Regions from separate parts of the Sporolactobacillus sp. PKPK-6 genome, predicted to be linked through region 2. Evidence: riboswitches for the same ligand, from Rfam matches in the RefSeq annotation. Region 2 holds a riboswitch; the other holds the start of a gene.
What was found. Region 2 has a riboswitch for lysine ahead of AC1MBV_RS10570 (amino acid permease). Riboswitches for the same ligand answer to the same signal wherever they lie in the genome.
Positions count from the first base shown of each region.

Region 1: linked by a shared signal. The riboswitch ahead of AC1MBV_RS12655 (aspartate kinase) and the one ahead of AC1MBV_RS10570 (amino acid permease) in region 2 are both predicted to bind lysine.

Region 1 covers NZ_JBWXPA010000002.1:349,327-356,174, forward strand. The annotation lists gene AC1MBV_RS12640 (helix-turn-helix domain-containing protein) at 83-307, opposite strand; gene fumC (class II fumarate hydratase) at 614-2,002, opposite strand; gene AC1MBV_RS12650 (YslB family protein) at 2,199-2,666, shown strand; gene AC1MBV_RS12655 (aspartate kinase) at 3,115-4,347, opposite strand; lysine riboswitch at 4,522-4,715, opposite strand; gene uvrC (excinuclease ABC subunit UvrC) at 4,776-6,557, opposite strand; gene AC1MBV_RS12665 (AEC family transporter) at 6,708-6,848, opposite strand, start outside.
Region 2 covers NZ_JBWXPA010000001.1:2,178,105-2,184,952, forward strand. The annotation lists gene AC1MBV_RS10550 (aminotransferase A) at 1-667, shown strand, start outside; gene AC1MBV_RS10555 (Hsp20/alpha crystallin family protein) at 717-1,178, opposite strand; gene AC1MBV_RS10560 (cysteine hydrolase family protein) at 1,318-1,860, shown strand; gene recQ (DNA helicase RecQ) at 1,939-3,732, shown strand; lysine riboswitch at 3,821-4,001, shown strand; gene AC1MBV_RS10570 (amino acid permease) at 4,236-5,639, shown strand; gene AC1MBV_RS10575 (DUF1516 family protein) at 5,749-6,075, shown strand; gene AC1MBV_RS10580 (aminotransferase class I/II-fold pyridoxal phosphate-dependent enzyme) at 6,126-6,848, opposite strand, start outside.

The DNA.
Region 1 (6,848 bases), on a different contig from region 2:
ATCTTTTTTCAGAGGAATTTTTAACTTTCTCGAATTACGATAAAAAAACAACAGCCGGCCCTTTAACAGGAACCGGCTGATGCTATAATTTGAGTTCTCCGAGCCTGAGCAGTTCAACGACTGCCTGGGAGCGTCCTTTCACACCTAATTTTTGCATGGTGTTTGAAATGTGATTACGAACAGTCTTTTCACTTATGAAGAGTTCTTTAGCTATGTCTCGGGTCGTCTTGTCTTGGACAAGCAGTTCGAAAACTTCTCTTTCCCTCTTCGTCAGCAAAGGCTTTGGACGGTGATATTCTTCCTTCAAAAATTCCCCCTCCTTGCTCAGCAAAAGAACGGTTGGGGAAGGCTTTTAGTCATTTACATTTTATGAAAACAAGGTCGATGCGTGCCAAGAATAAGTATTTTACGCAAACGCCCGTACAATGATTGCACATTGAAGATATATAGCGTTCGAAACCGCATTCAACTGCTCGATGTCGAATGTAATTCCAATCATTTAAAGCTTTCTGAGTGATTCTGCTAGGCATGGTATCACAGAACATTTTGTGACAAAAAGACCGTTCATCCGCGAATTACTGCGAATAAACGGTCGATTTAACAATCAGTGTATTTATTGATGCGGGTGCACCATTTCTTCAGGCTTAACATAGGCATCGAACTCTTCACTGGTGAGCAGGCCAAGTTTCAGAGCTGCTTCTTTTAAGCTGATGCCCTCCTGATGGGCGAGCTTTGATATTTTCGCTGATTTTTCATAGCCAATTTTGGGATTCAAGGCAGTAACCAGCATCAATGAATGATGAAGGAAATAGTCGATTTTTTCCTGATTTACTTTCATCCCTACAGTACAATGAATCGTAAACGACTGCATGACATCAGTCAATAACTTGGCAGATTGAAGAAAATTGTACCCGATAACGGGCTTGAATACGTTTAATTCAAAATTACCCTGGCTCGCTGCAAATCCAATCGCTGCATCATTCCCCATAACCTGGACGGCAACCATTGTAACGGCCTCGGCCTGGGTAGGATTTACCTTGCCGGGCATAATGGAGCTGCCCGGTTCATTTGCCGGGATCTCTAATTCGCCGAATCCGCAGCGCGGTCCGCTCGCAAGCCAGCGCACATCGTTGGCAATTTTCATTAGATCTGCCGCGAGTGCCTTTAATGCACCATGTGCCGCCACCAACGCGTCATGGCTGGTCAGCGCATGAAACTTATTATCCGATGCATAAAACTCTTTGCCAGTCATAATGCTGATTTCTTTCGCGGCCTGATCACCAAATTCCGCAGGTGCATTTAAGCCGGTTCCAACAGCAGTCCCGCCGATTGCTAAGCTCTTTAAATGATTTAGGGTTCCTTCGATGAGTGCCTTCGATTCTTTAAGCATGAACGCCCATCCGCTGATCTCTTGACCTACGGTGAGCGGAACCGCATCCTGCAAATGTGTACGACCGATTTTAACCACCTCGGCGAACTCCTGCGATTTTGCGTCAAGTGTAGCCTTCAGCTCGTCCAATGCCGGCAACAGTTGATTTTCAATCGCTTGTACGGCAGCAATATGGAGCGCAGTAGGGAACGTGTCGTTTGAGCTTTGCGCTTTATTAACATCGTCATTGGGATGAACGCGTAGGTCACTGTCTTTATCCTTCAACAGTTGATTTGCGCGATTGGCAAGCACTTCATTCATATTCATATTTGATTGCGTGCCGCTACCGGTTTGCCAAACGACAAGAGGAAACTCATCATTCCATTGTCCTGCAATTACTTCATCAGCGGCAGCTGCAATTGCCTCTGCTTTCGCTGTATTCAATGTTCCCAGTTTTTGATTTGCCAATGCTGCACTTTTTTTTAAAATTGCGAACGCATGAACAATTTCCAATGGCATCCTTTCCCAGCCTATTTTAAAATTATCCTTACTTCTTTGTGTCTGAGCTGCCCATAAGCGATCAGCCGGCACCTTAACTTCGCCGAGTGTGTCATGCTCCAGTCTATATTCCATGAATTTGTCTCTTCCCTTCCATTAATTCTATACTCAGTGTCACATAAATTACCTGATTTGTGAAATACCAATTATTAATCATTCACATTTCTGTTCATTAAGTAAAGCAGTATCGAAAAAATAAAACACATATTACGTTTATCTGTCGTAGTGAAACAGAGAAAAGACAGTTATAATAGTCAATGGAGGGATGAAGATGACGAGAAACAATACCTGTCCGCAGCCGGAACACTATGGAGACGCGACCGTACCGGCTTTCGGTTATGAACTCATAAGAAATTTACTAATTCCCGAACTGCTCGGCAAGGAAACGGCATCGATCCTGTATTGGTCGGGACGTAAAATAGCACGTCAATATCCGCTCGACAATGAGCAGCAGATTATTGACTTTTTTGATCAAGCCGGATGGGGCGTTTTGGAGCAAGTGAATAAGGAAAAAAATAAAATGACTTTTGAATGTAGTTCTCCGCTCGTTGAATCGAGAATCAAAGATTATTCGGATTCAAGCAGTTTTGCATTAGAATCAGGGTTTATTGCCGAACAGATACAGCGGCAGACCGGCTGCGTTGCTGAGAGTTATATGGAAACAAAGACCGGACGTCAAAAGAAGGTAATCTTTCTCATTAAATGGGATGTAAAGGATCCGGTTGGTACAGAAAATTAATGGTTGGCAATGATCTCAAATAAACAGCACCTCAGGGAATGAAACCCTTGAGGTGCTGTTTGATTAACTTCTAGCAAAACAGTTTACTTATATGCAGTCCACATCTTCAAACGAAAGTATCTAAGAAAAACCGGGCGAAAAGCGCCCGGTCTTTAATCTCCAGCCATGTGTGATTGGTTTGTGTCATTACAGTGTTGAATCATCGCTTCGGTTGCTCGCATCAACTGAGCGCGACCGCGGGCGCACCGCGAGCCTCCTCAGACAAGCAGAAATCTGCGGGGTCTCGCTGGCACGCGATCAACAGGGCCGCACCCGCAGGCGTCTCGCACCTCCGCTTTGATTCTCGGTCAAGGCACTGGTTTATTCGTTTAAATATGGGGTAAAATCTTATACTTTCTTTACTTGTAAAAAAAGCAGGCGGGCTGCCTGCTTTTAAAAGCCGTAATTTTTATAAACTCATGGATTCCTCTTCTGCCAAATGAAAGGTTTCATGAAGGGTATCGAGCGCCAGCATCAGTTTATTTTCATCAATAATCGTTGAGACTTTGATTTCCGACGTACTGATCATCTTGACCTTAATATCCTTTTCAGCTAAGGCATGAAACATTTCTGCCGCGACACCTGGATTTGATGCCATACCCGATCCGACAATTGAAACCTTGGCAAGTTCGGACTCAAAGATCATTTTATGATATTCAAGTTCTGCTTCCTGAGCGCGCAGCACGTCAAGTGTTTCATTGAGTACATCATGATCAACAGTGAACGAAAGACTTGTTCTTGCTTCATCGAGGACGTTCTGAACAATGACGTCAATGTTAATATGTTTCGCCGCAATTGCATCGAACACGCGCGATACCGCTGCTACATTATTTGGAAGTCCAAGCAGCGTCACCTTCGTCACATTTTTCTCAAAAGCAAGTCCTCTAACCGACTTTGTCTTCTCCATTGACACTTCCTCCTTAATTACCGTACCCTCTTCTTCGGAGAATGATGAGCATACGACCAGCTCAAGATGGCTGTTCTTCGCATACTCAACAGCGCGCGGATGTAGCACACCAGCTCCAAGATAGGCCATTTCAAGCATTTCGTCATAACTGATTTCCTTCAGCTTTCGCGCCTTTTTCACGTAGCGCGGATCTGTTGTAAAGACCCCGGTCACATCCGTGTGGATCTCACATCGCTTCGCACCGAATGCCGCTGCAATCGCCACAGCTGAAGTATCCGAACCGCCTCTGCCCAGCGTTGTGATTTCGCCGTCCTCTGTCACACCTTGGAATCCGGCCACAATCACAATCGATCCTTTCTTCAACTGTGGACGGATCAATGAGGTGTCAATTGACGAGATCTTCGCACTTTCGTGAACTGCTTCCGTTTTGATCCCGGCTTGCCAACCGGTAAATGATATTGCATGATAGCCGCGTTCGTTCAGAACCATGGACAGCAATGCGATGGTTACCTGCTCTCCTGTCGACAAAAGCACATCCATTTCCCGCTTTGACGGCCGATCGGAAATCTCTCCGGCCATTGAAACAAGTGTGTCCGTTGTTTTCCCCATTGCTGAAACAACCACAATTACTTGATTACCGGCCTCTTTTTTCTTAATAACTTTATCCGCTACCTTCTGCAACCGTTCCACTGACGCAACTGATGTTCCGCCAAACTTCATTACCGTTAAAGCCACTGCACTCGCTCCTTTAAACTATGACCGGCATTATTATCTTCGCTCTTTCCGGATCCTCTGTAATGAAGACACGGGATCACTTGATAAGAACGTGCTCCTCATTATTCGTTATCGTCAGTGACAAAAAGAACAGCGAGAGATCCCCGCTGTTGAACAGTCAATCGTTTTTCAACATGCTGAGATAGTTCTCCACACTTTTAAAAGTAATTTTAAAAAAGTATGACAGCCCTGCACTTGTTCAGTGCAGATCCAGCCCGGAACGATGATGAAGTCGTTCCGGCTTCGGCAGGTTTCCCTTTCCGCCGCGGTCAATGAATTCCATCTTTCTCGCGCGGCTTACTAATGAAGACTGCTCCTCTATCACTTCAGATATTTGAAAATTAAGTTACGGAAATTATAACAAACCTAGCGAACCGAGACAATACCCTTTATTGCTCCGTGTCCAAATAGTTTCTCATTGATTCAGCCACTTTTTCAGGTAATCCGGCTTCTTGCAATTCTTCTCGGCTTGCTTCGCGTATTTTTTTCATCGAACCGAATTTGCGTAGCAGCATTTGCTTACGCTGCCTGCCGATTCCCGGAATGTCGTCCAGCAGAGAGTGAATCATCGATTTCGCGCGGACCTGTCGATGGAAAGTAATAGCGAATCGATGCACCTCATCTTGGATACGCTGCAACAAGTAAAATGCTTGACTGTTTCGCGCCAGTGAGACGAGCTGAGGAGGTTCGCCGATGACAAGCTGTGATGTTCGATGCTTATCGTCCTTCACAAGTCCGGCAACAGGAACATAGAGGCCAAACTCATTTTCGAGCACGTCAATCGCTGCGGAAAGCTGCCCTTTACCCCCGTCAATCAGAATCAAATCGGGCAGCGGTTTGCCTTCTTTCAAAATGCGTGCGTAACGCCTGCGCACAACCTCGCGCATCGTCGCATAATCGTCCGGTCCATTTACTGTCTTCACACGATATTTCCGGTAGTCATTTTTCTTTGGGCGCCCATCCTCGAACACAACCATTGCTGAAACCGGATCGGCCCCTTGGATATTCGAGTTATCGAACGTTTCAATGCGGCGCGGTGCCGGCATGTCCAAGGCTTCTCCAAGCTGTTCAACTGCTCCGATCGTCCGCTTCTCATCACGCTCGATCAGGGCAAATTTTTCCTTAAGTGCGATGCCGGCATTTTTGACCGCCATCGCAACAAGATCTTTTTTTCGTCCGCGCTGAGGTTGAAGGACTTCGGTTTCCAACATCTGTTCAATCAGGCTCTTATCGACCGAATTCGGGATCAGAACTTCTTTCGGCTTAATGTGATTTTGATGGCTATAAAATTGACCGATAAAAGTCAGGAAGTCTTCCTCAGGCTCTTGATAAAATGGGAACAGTGACACCTTACGCTCAATCAATTTTCCTTGGCGCATGAAGAACACCTGGACACACATCCATCCTTTGTCAAAGGCGTAGCCAAAGACGTCGCGATCATCCAAATCATTAAAAATAATTTTTTGTTTCTCCATTACCGTTTCAATATTGCTAATCTGGTCACGCAGTTCCTTCGCCTTTTCAAAATTGAGCTGTTCGGAGGCTTCAAGCATTTCTTCTTTCAGGCGTTTTTTCACATCCTGGTAACCGCCATTGAGAAAACGCGTAATGTCATCGGCCATTGACTCATAGGTTTCTTTCGGAATATCGTAAACGCATGGTGCCAAACACTGCCCGATATGATAGTACAAGCAGACTCGGTTTGGCAAAGTGCGGCATTTGCGCAATGGATAGAGATGATCGAGCAGCCGCTTCGTCTCGTTTGCGGCAGTAACGTTTGGATAGGGACCGAAATACTTGCCGCTCTTTCGATTCACCTTGCGCGTAATAATCAGCCGTGGGTACTTCTCAGTCGTCAGCTTAATAAATGGATAGCTCTTATCATCCTTCAGCATGATGTTGTATCTCGGCTCATACTTCTTGATTAAATTGATCTCGAGCAGCAGTGACTCGATTTCTGATGAAACAACAATATACTCAAAATCAGCGATATCCGCAACGAGCCGCTGCGTCTTCGCATCATGGGAACCGCTGAAGTAGGAATGGACGCGATTGAACAGATTCTTCGCTTTCCCTACATATATAATCTCTCCTTGAGTGTTCTTCATTTGATAGCAGCCAGGCTGCTTCGGAAGCAAGCTCAGCTTTTCTTTTATTTTCTGATTGACCATCAGTTATCGATCATCCTTTGTTTCTTGATTCTTGCATACTATCTTTTATTATCTAAGAGATCAGAAAAACATTCAACTTTTTAGAGTCCGGAACAAAAAAGGACAGTGGCGAAAAAATAAGCGCCTCTGTCCAAGCTTAGATCTATTCGTTTAAAAAATAGTCATCAGAATAGGAATTTCAATCATACTGAGGAGCGTTGTTTCCGTCACCATTACGGCCGCATAGTCCGAATCTGCATGATACAATTCTGAGACAACCGGGGCATTCGTCATGACCGGCATCGCCGACTG
Region 2 (6,848 bases):
GGCAGTTATTCTTCCATATCCGTCTAATCCGACCGGATGTGTGCTCAGCGAGGCGGAGGTCGCGGCTATCGCCGAGGTGTTAAAAGATAAATCCGTTTTTGTCGTGTCGGATGAGATTTATAGTGAACTGACCTATGGACAAAGGCATACTTCAATTGCAACGTTCCCAGGCATGAAAGAAAAGACATTGGTGATTAACGGTCTGTCAAAATCACATGCAATGACGGGGTGGCGTATGGGCTATATTTTGGCTGATAATCCGATTGCCAATGAACTGATCAAAGTCCATCAATACGGCATTTCCTGCATTACAAGCATTACTCAGTATGCGGCGATTGAGGCGTTGACGGTCGGCAAGGATGACGCCGAGCCGATGCGGCAAGCGTATAAGGAACGGCTGGACTATGTGATTGGCCGACTTGAGGCTATGGGATTTGACGTTGTGCGTCCCGCAGGTGCTTTTTACGTATTTCCTTCAATTAAAAAGTTCGGCTTGTCCTCAGAGGACTTTGCCCTGCAGCTGCTTGATAAAGAACGGCTGGCAGCTGTTCCCGGCAGCGCATTTTCTTCATATGGTGAGGGCTACCTGCGACTCTCTTACGCCTATTCAATGGACGTTTTGAAGGATGGCTTGGATCGCTTGGAACGTTTTGTTGCGCGGTTTTAAATAAAAGGACACCAAAAAAGAGAATCGGAGCTTGCTCCGATTCTCTTTTTTAATCAATGGAAAGATTATGTCCGGTTTTTGGTGACTTCGGTCCGTGAATTTTGAGAATGCCGTTGGTGTAGGAAGCCTGTGTTTGTGCTCGGTTGATGGCATACGGCAAAGTCACCACGCGTTCAGCATGATCGAAGCGGCGCTCATGACTGTACGCGCCGGTTTCCTGATGCTGCGATTCCATTTCCACATCATTTTCCACAGCAATTTTCACCTTATCGCCAAGCAGCTCGATATGAATGTTGTCACGATCTGCACCGGGCAGTTCAGCTTCAACTACCCATTCATCTTTTGTATCATAGAGCCTGACCGGAAACCCGGTAAATGAATGATTGCTGAAAAAATCGTCGATTGATTTCAACACATCGCCGAACGGATTACTTTGAAAAAACGCATCGAGATCATTCATCAGATTTCTTTTTTTTGGCTGCTGCGGTTCTCTAGGGTCTTTGTTATCCACTATGATCCCCTCCTCCTGAATGCTTATCTAACATCAGCATATGAATTAGGATGCTTTTTGTTTCATGGTTTTAAAGGAACCAGATCGAATGCTCAGCGTGCGATTTGGAAATAATGGGTGAGCAGAGGGGGAGAAAACGATGGTAAAAAAAGATAAGGTTTTGCTGGTCATTGATATGATTAATCCGCTTCAATTCAGCAAGGCAGGATTGCTGCTAAACGGTATGAAGCATATGATTGACCCTCTGGTGGAACTGATCACGCGGGCACGCCATGAAGGCATCCCGATCATTTACGTCAATGATAATTCGGGCAGATGGGAATCTGATCGTGATTATCTGATTCGTGAGGCATTAAAGGGAACGGGAGCGTCAGTTGTTCGACGCATCCTTCCTGATTCTTCCGACTATTTCATTATTAAACCCAAGCATTCCGGATTTTTTGCTACACCACTCCATGCACTGCTGCATGATCTGGGTGCGGAGACGCTGATCCTTACCGGTGTGGCAGGCAATATCTGTGTGCTTTTTACGGCGAACGATGCATACATGCGTGATTATAAGCTGATCGTTCCACAGGATTGCTGCGCATCGAATGTTCAAGAGGACAATGAGTATGCGCTGCGCATGATGAATCAGGTGCTTGGCGCGGATACACGCGCACAAACGGATATTGAGCTGTGATGATCCGATTCCTATTTCTCCTTTAAATTTGTGATAAGATAAAACTAGTTTATTAAGGACGAAAAGGTGGTTTCATCGATGATCGACGCGGCTCATCAAGCGCTGAAAAAATATTTTGGCTACGACCAATTTCGGAAGGGCCAAGATCAAATCATTTCTCGGTTAATGGATGGTCGGGATACGGTCGGCATTATGCCGACGGGCGGCGGAAAATCGCTTTGCTACCAGATCCCCGCGCTGCTTTTCTCTGGAGTGACACTGGTGATCTCGCCGCTGATTTCCTTGATGAAAGATCAAGTTGACGCGCTTGGCAACGCCGGGATTCACGCAACCTACATAAATAGTTCGCTAAGCTTTGCAGAAGGAAAGTCGAGGCTTGCAGCTGCAGCGAACGGAGACTATAAATTAGTTTACATTGCACCGGAGCGCTTAGAGGTTCCGGATTTTGTCCGTGCTCTGGAACGTATGCATGTTTCGCTCGTGGCCATTGATGAAGCGCATTGCATTTCACAGTGGGGTCATGATTTTCGTCCCAGTTATCGGTCTATACCCGTAATGATTACTCGATTTGAGCAAAGACCTACGGTTGTCGCCCTTACAGCGACGGCAACACCGAACGTCACATCGGATATTTGTCAGTTGCTCGGTATTGAGCCGAACGGGGTCATTGCGACCGGCTTTGCTCGTGATAATTTGAATTTTCAGGTGATCCGCGGTCAGAATGCGGATACCTTTTTGCTTGACTATTTGAAGAAGAATCAAGATCAGCCGGGAATTGTTTATGCGGCGACGCGCAAGGAAGTGGATCGGCTTTATGCGCGACTCGAGCAGAAGGGGCTTGCTGTCGGACGCTATCATGCCGGTCTTTCCGAACAGGAGCGTGCTTCAAGTCAGGAGCGGTTCCTTTATGATGACTTGACGGTGCTTGTCGCAACCAATGCGTTTGGAATGGGTATTAATAAATCAAATGTACGGTTTGTCATTCACTACAATATGCCGCGAAACATTGAAGCCTATTATCAGGAAGCCGGGCGTGCGGGGCGCGATGGAGAAAAAAGTGACTGCATTCTTTTGTTTGCGCCGCAAGATATCCGGTTGCAGAAGTTTTTTATCGATCAATCTGAGATGGACGATACGCTGAAGCAAGCAGAGTACCACAAACTAGATCAGATGATTGGCTATTGTCATACCGAGACCTGTCTGCAGGGCTATATTTTGCGCTATTTCGGCGAGCAGAATCCTGAGCCGTGCGCCCATTGCGGCAACTGTCTCGATACACGTGAAAAATCAGATGTAACGGTTGATGCACAGAAGGTACTCTCGTGTGTCAAGCGTCTGCGTGAACGCTATGGGAAAATGATGGTTGCCAAGGTGCTTGCCGGCGCATCAGATCAAAAACTGCTCTCTTTTCGGCTTGACCGGTTGCCCACATACGGCATTATGAAGGACCGAACGCAAAAGCAGATCAGTGAATTTATCGACTTCCTGACAGCCGAGCAATACCTTGTGCAACAGGGCGGCGCCTTTCCCGTTCTCGCTTTAAACGAGCGGTCGCTGCCGGTACTTAAAGGAGAGGAAAAGGTCCTCAAAAAAGGACGCGTTCGTGCAGAACGGCTGGCTGTAGACGATGCACTCTTCGAATCGTTGAAGCAGGTCCGCAAAACGCTTGCTCAGAAAGAGTTTGTTCCTCCATACATCATTTTTTCAGATCAGTCCCTGCGTGAGATGAGTGCGCGACTGCCGGCGACTGACCATGACTTCCTGATGATCAAGGGGGTCGGTCAGCAAAAATTAGAAAAATACGGACAAGCTTTCATGGAAGCAATTGCCGAGTATCAGACCGAACATTCTGAGGAGAAGGACCCGGTATGAGAAAATGCAATGCGCTTGCCTAGGTTGAAAATAGTATCGGATACAGGTACAATGAGTCCTGTTGTTAACAAATCTCCTCACAAGATCACGAGGGGGTAGAGGCGCGGCAGTTAAGATAAGCGCATCTGAGGCGAAGAGAAGCCGGACGGTGCGCGTAAGGAACTGTTGCCGAAGTACATTCGGTTTCTCTTGCCGAGTGTGCTGGGTCCGTTTTCGAAAGGGGCGGGACTGTCACATGTTTTTTAGGCATGTGGTGTGCTATCGGTGGAAGATGTGCGAGGAGTAAATGGATCAATAAGCCTGTATTTTAAACAGATCTTATTCTTTTTTACTATAAAAGTTTCCCGTCCGCCGAAGGCATGATCTTGCCTTGGCGGGCGTTTTTAGTAACCATGAATTATATTCTTCACATATCTCCCCGAAATACAGAGAGGGAGAGAGAAAAAGTGCAGCAGAAGAGAAATAATCAATTAAGGCGCGGGTTAAAATCACGTCATTTGACGATGATCGCGCTTGGGGGAGCAATCGGAACAGGGCTTTTCCTCGCCAGTGGAAACGCAATCTATACGGCCGGTCCGGGCGGTGCACTGCTCGCGTATGGATTAACAGGCATCATGGTTTATTTCCTGATGACCAGTCTTGGCGAACTGGCGACCTACATGCCGACAAGCGGATCGTTCAGCACCTACGCGACGCGCTTTGTCGATCCGTCGTTCGGTTTCGCACTTGGCTGGAATTATTGGTACAATTGGGCGATTACCATTGCGAGCGAATTGTCCGCCGCAACACTGATCATGAAATTCTGGTTTCCCAACAGTTCGTCGATGCTTTGGAGCGGTCTATTTCTGCTTGTTATCTTCTTACTTAATGCTTTAACGGTTAAGGGCTACGGTGAGTCGGAATATTGGTTTGCATTTATTAAAGTCGCAACAGTCATCCTTTTTATTGTTGTCGGGTTGCTGATGATTTTCCGTGTTCTTGGCGGCGGTGTGCCCGGATTTCATAACTTTACCGTTGGTGACGCGCCGTTTCATGGTGGATTTCTGGCGACGTTCGGTGTATTCCTCGCAGCCGGATACTCTTTTCAAGGAACGGAGCTGCTTGGTGTGAGTGCCGGTGAAAGCGAGCATCCGGAAAAAAGTGTTCCGAAAGCAATGAACACGATTTTCTGGCGGATACTCCTGTTTTATATTCTAGCAATCTTTGTTATTGCCATGATCATTCCTTATACGAGTCATAATTTGTCTGCGACCGATCAGGTTATGGTCAGTCCCTTCACGCTTGTGTTTCAGAGGGCGGGGCTTGCGATTGCCGCGTCGGTGATGAATGCCGTTATTTTAACGGCGGTGCTCTCGGCAGGAAATTCCGGACTGTATGCATCGACGCGTATGCTCTATGCACTCGCTCGAAAAGGAAAAGCACCGAAATTCCTTGGCTATGTGACAACGCATGGTATTCCCATCTGGTCGCTTGTCGTTACAGCTGCGTTCGGTCTGCTTGCTTTCTTTGCCTCCGGATTCGGTGACGGCATTGTTTATAACTGGCTGCTTAGCGCATCAGGCATGTGCGGTTTTATTGCGTGGCTCGGCATCGCGATCAGTCACTATCGTTTCCGCCGTGCCTATGTTGCACAAGGAGGAAAAGTGAGTGACCTTCCTTATCGGGCAAAGTGGTTCCCGTTTGGTCCGTTGTTCGCTTTTGCGGTATGCATGGTGGTCGTGATCGGACAAAGCTTCGGCGCATTTTCCGGCGGCCGGATCGATTGGGGCGGAATTGTTGCCGCCTACATTGGTATTCCGATTTTTCTTGCTGTTTGGCTGATCGCCAAATGGAAGATGAAGTCAAAATTGATTCCGCTTGATCAATGCGATCTGTCGCGTCATTCGGATGACACCGATGAAATTTGAGAAACTCGATATTTAATGAGATAGGCCATCATGCAAATACTGGGAAAAGCATTTGTTCGTGTTAAAATAGAGACAAGTCTAGTAAATGATTCAGAGAAGAGGAAAAAACATGCATGTACTACTGCAAATACATGGCCTCGTTTGGGGGCTTGTCGTGATCCTTTTTATCCTAAGCTATCTTCTCACGGAGCAAAAAGTGTGGAGTATGATTCTGCGGACGGCTTATCTGGTTATGATTATAACCGGAGTAGTCATGCTCTTCTTAATCCATTTCCCACTGGTGCCGACGATTAAAGGCGTGCTTTCCTTCGCCTTAATCGGACTCATGGAAGTGGCGATGGGCAAACGTAAGAAAAAAGAATCATCCTGGATCTTTCTTGTTTTGATTGCCGTGCTTCTGATCTTGATTTTGCTGATGGGTTATCATGTGATCTAAAAAAGAACTTTTCCCGATAAATGCTGGGAAAAGTTCTTTTCATTTATTGGTTAATTTTGCACAGGGGTTTCATTGAGAATTCCGGAAGCTTTGATCCGTATGACGGCTTCCTTCAGGCGTTCCTCGGATTCGAGCAGTCCGGCTCGGACGAATTGATTCCCATGGGTACCAAATCCGGCACCCGGTGCCACCGCAACATGAGCACGTTCAAGTAGAGCGTCGGCAAAGGTTTCGGAGGTATAACCGCTTGGAACCTTGAACCAGCAGAAGAACGAGCCTTGCGGTGCGATAACATCCCAACCGATCGCGCGTATGCCGGAGACGAGTACGTTGCGACGATGCTCGTACAGCGCGCATAATTCTTGAACGGATTGCTGCGGCCCGAGCAGAGCAGCTGCGGCTGCATCTTGAATGGCGCTTGGCACGTCCGAATGATCAATGTCATGGAACTGACTGAGAGCTCGAATAATTGAGGCATTGCCGACTGCGAACCCGATGCGGAATCCGGCCATATTATAGGTTTTTGACAACGTGTAAACTTCAATGCCTTGTTCCTTTGCACCAGGAGTTTGCAGAAAGCTGAGCGGGCGCTTACCGTCAAAGCCGAATGCTGCATAGGCGAAATCATGAACAACCGGAATATGATGCGCTTGTGAAAAAGCAACGGTATCCGCAAAAAATTCTTTTGTAGCCATCGCTCCGGTCGGATTGTTCGGATAATTCAGCATCAGAAGCTTTGACTTTTGCAGAATCTTTTCAGGAATCGTTTGGTA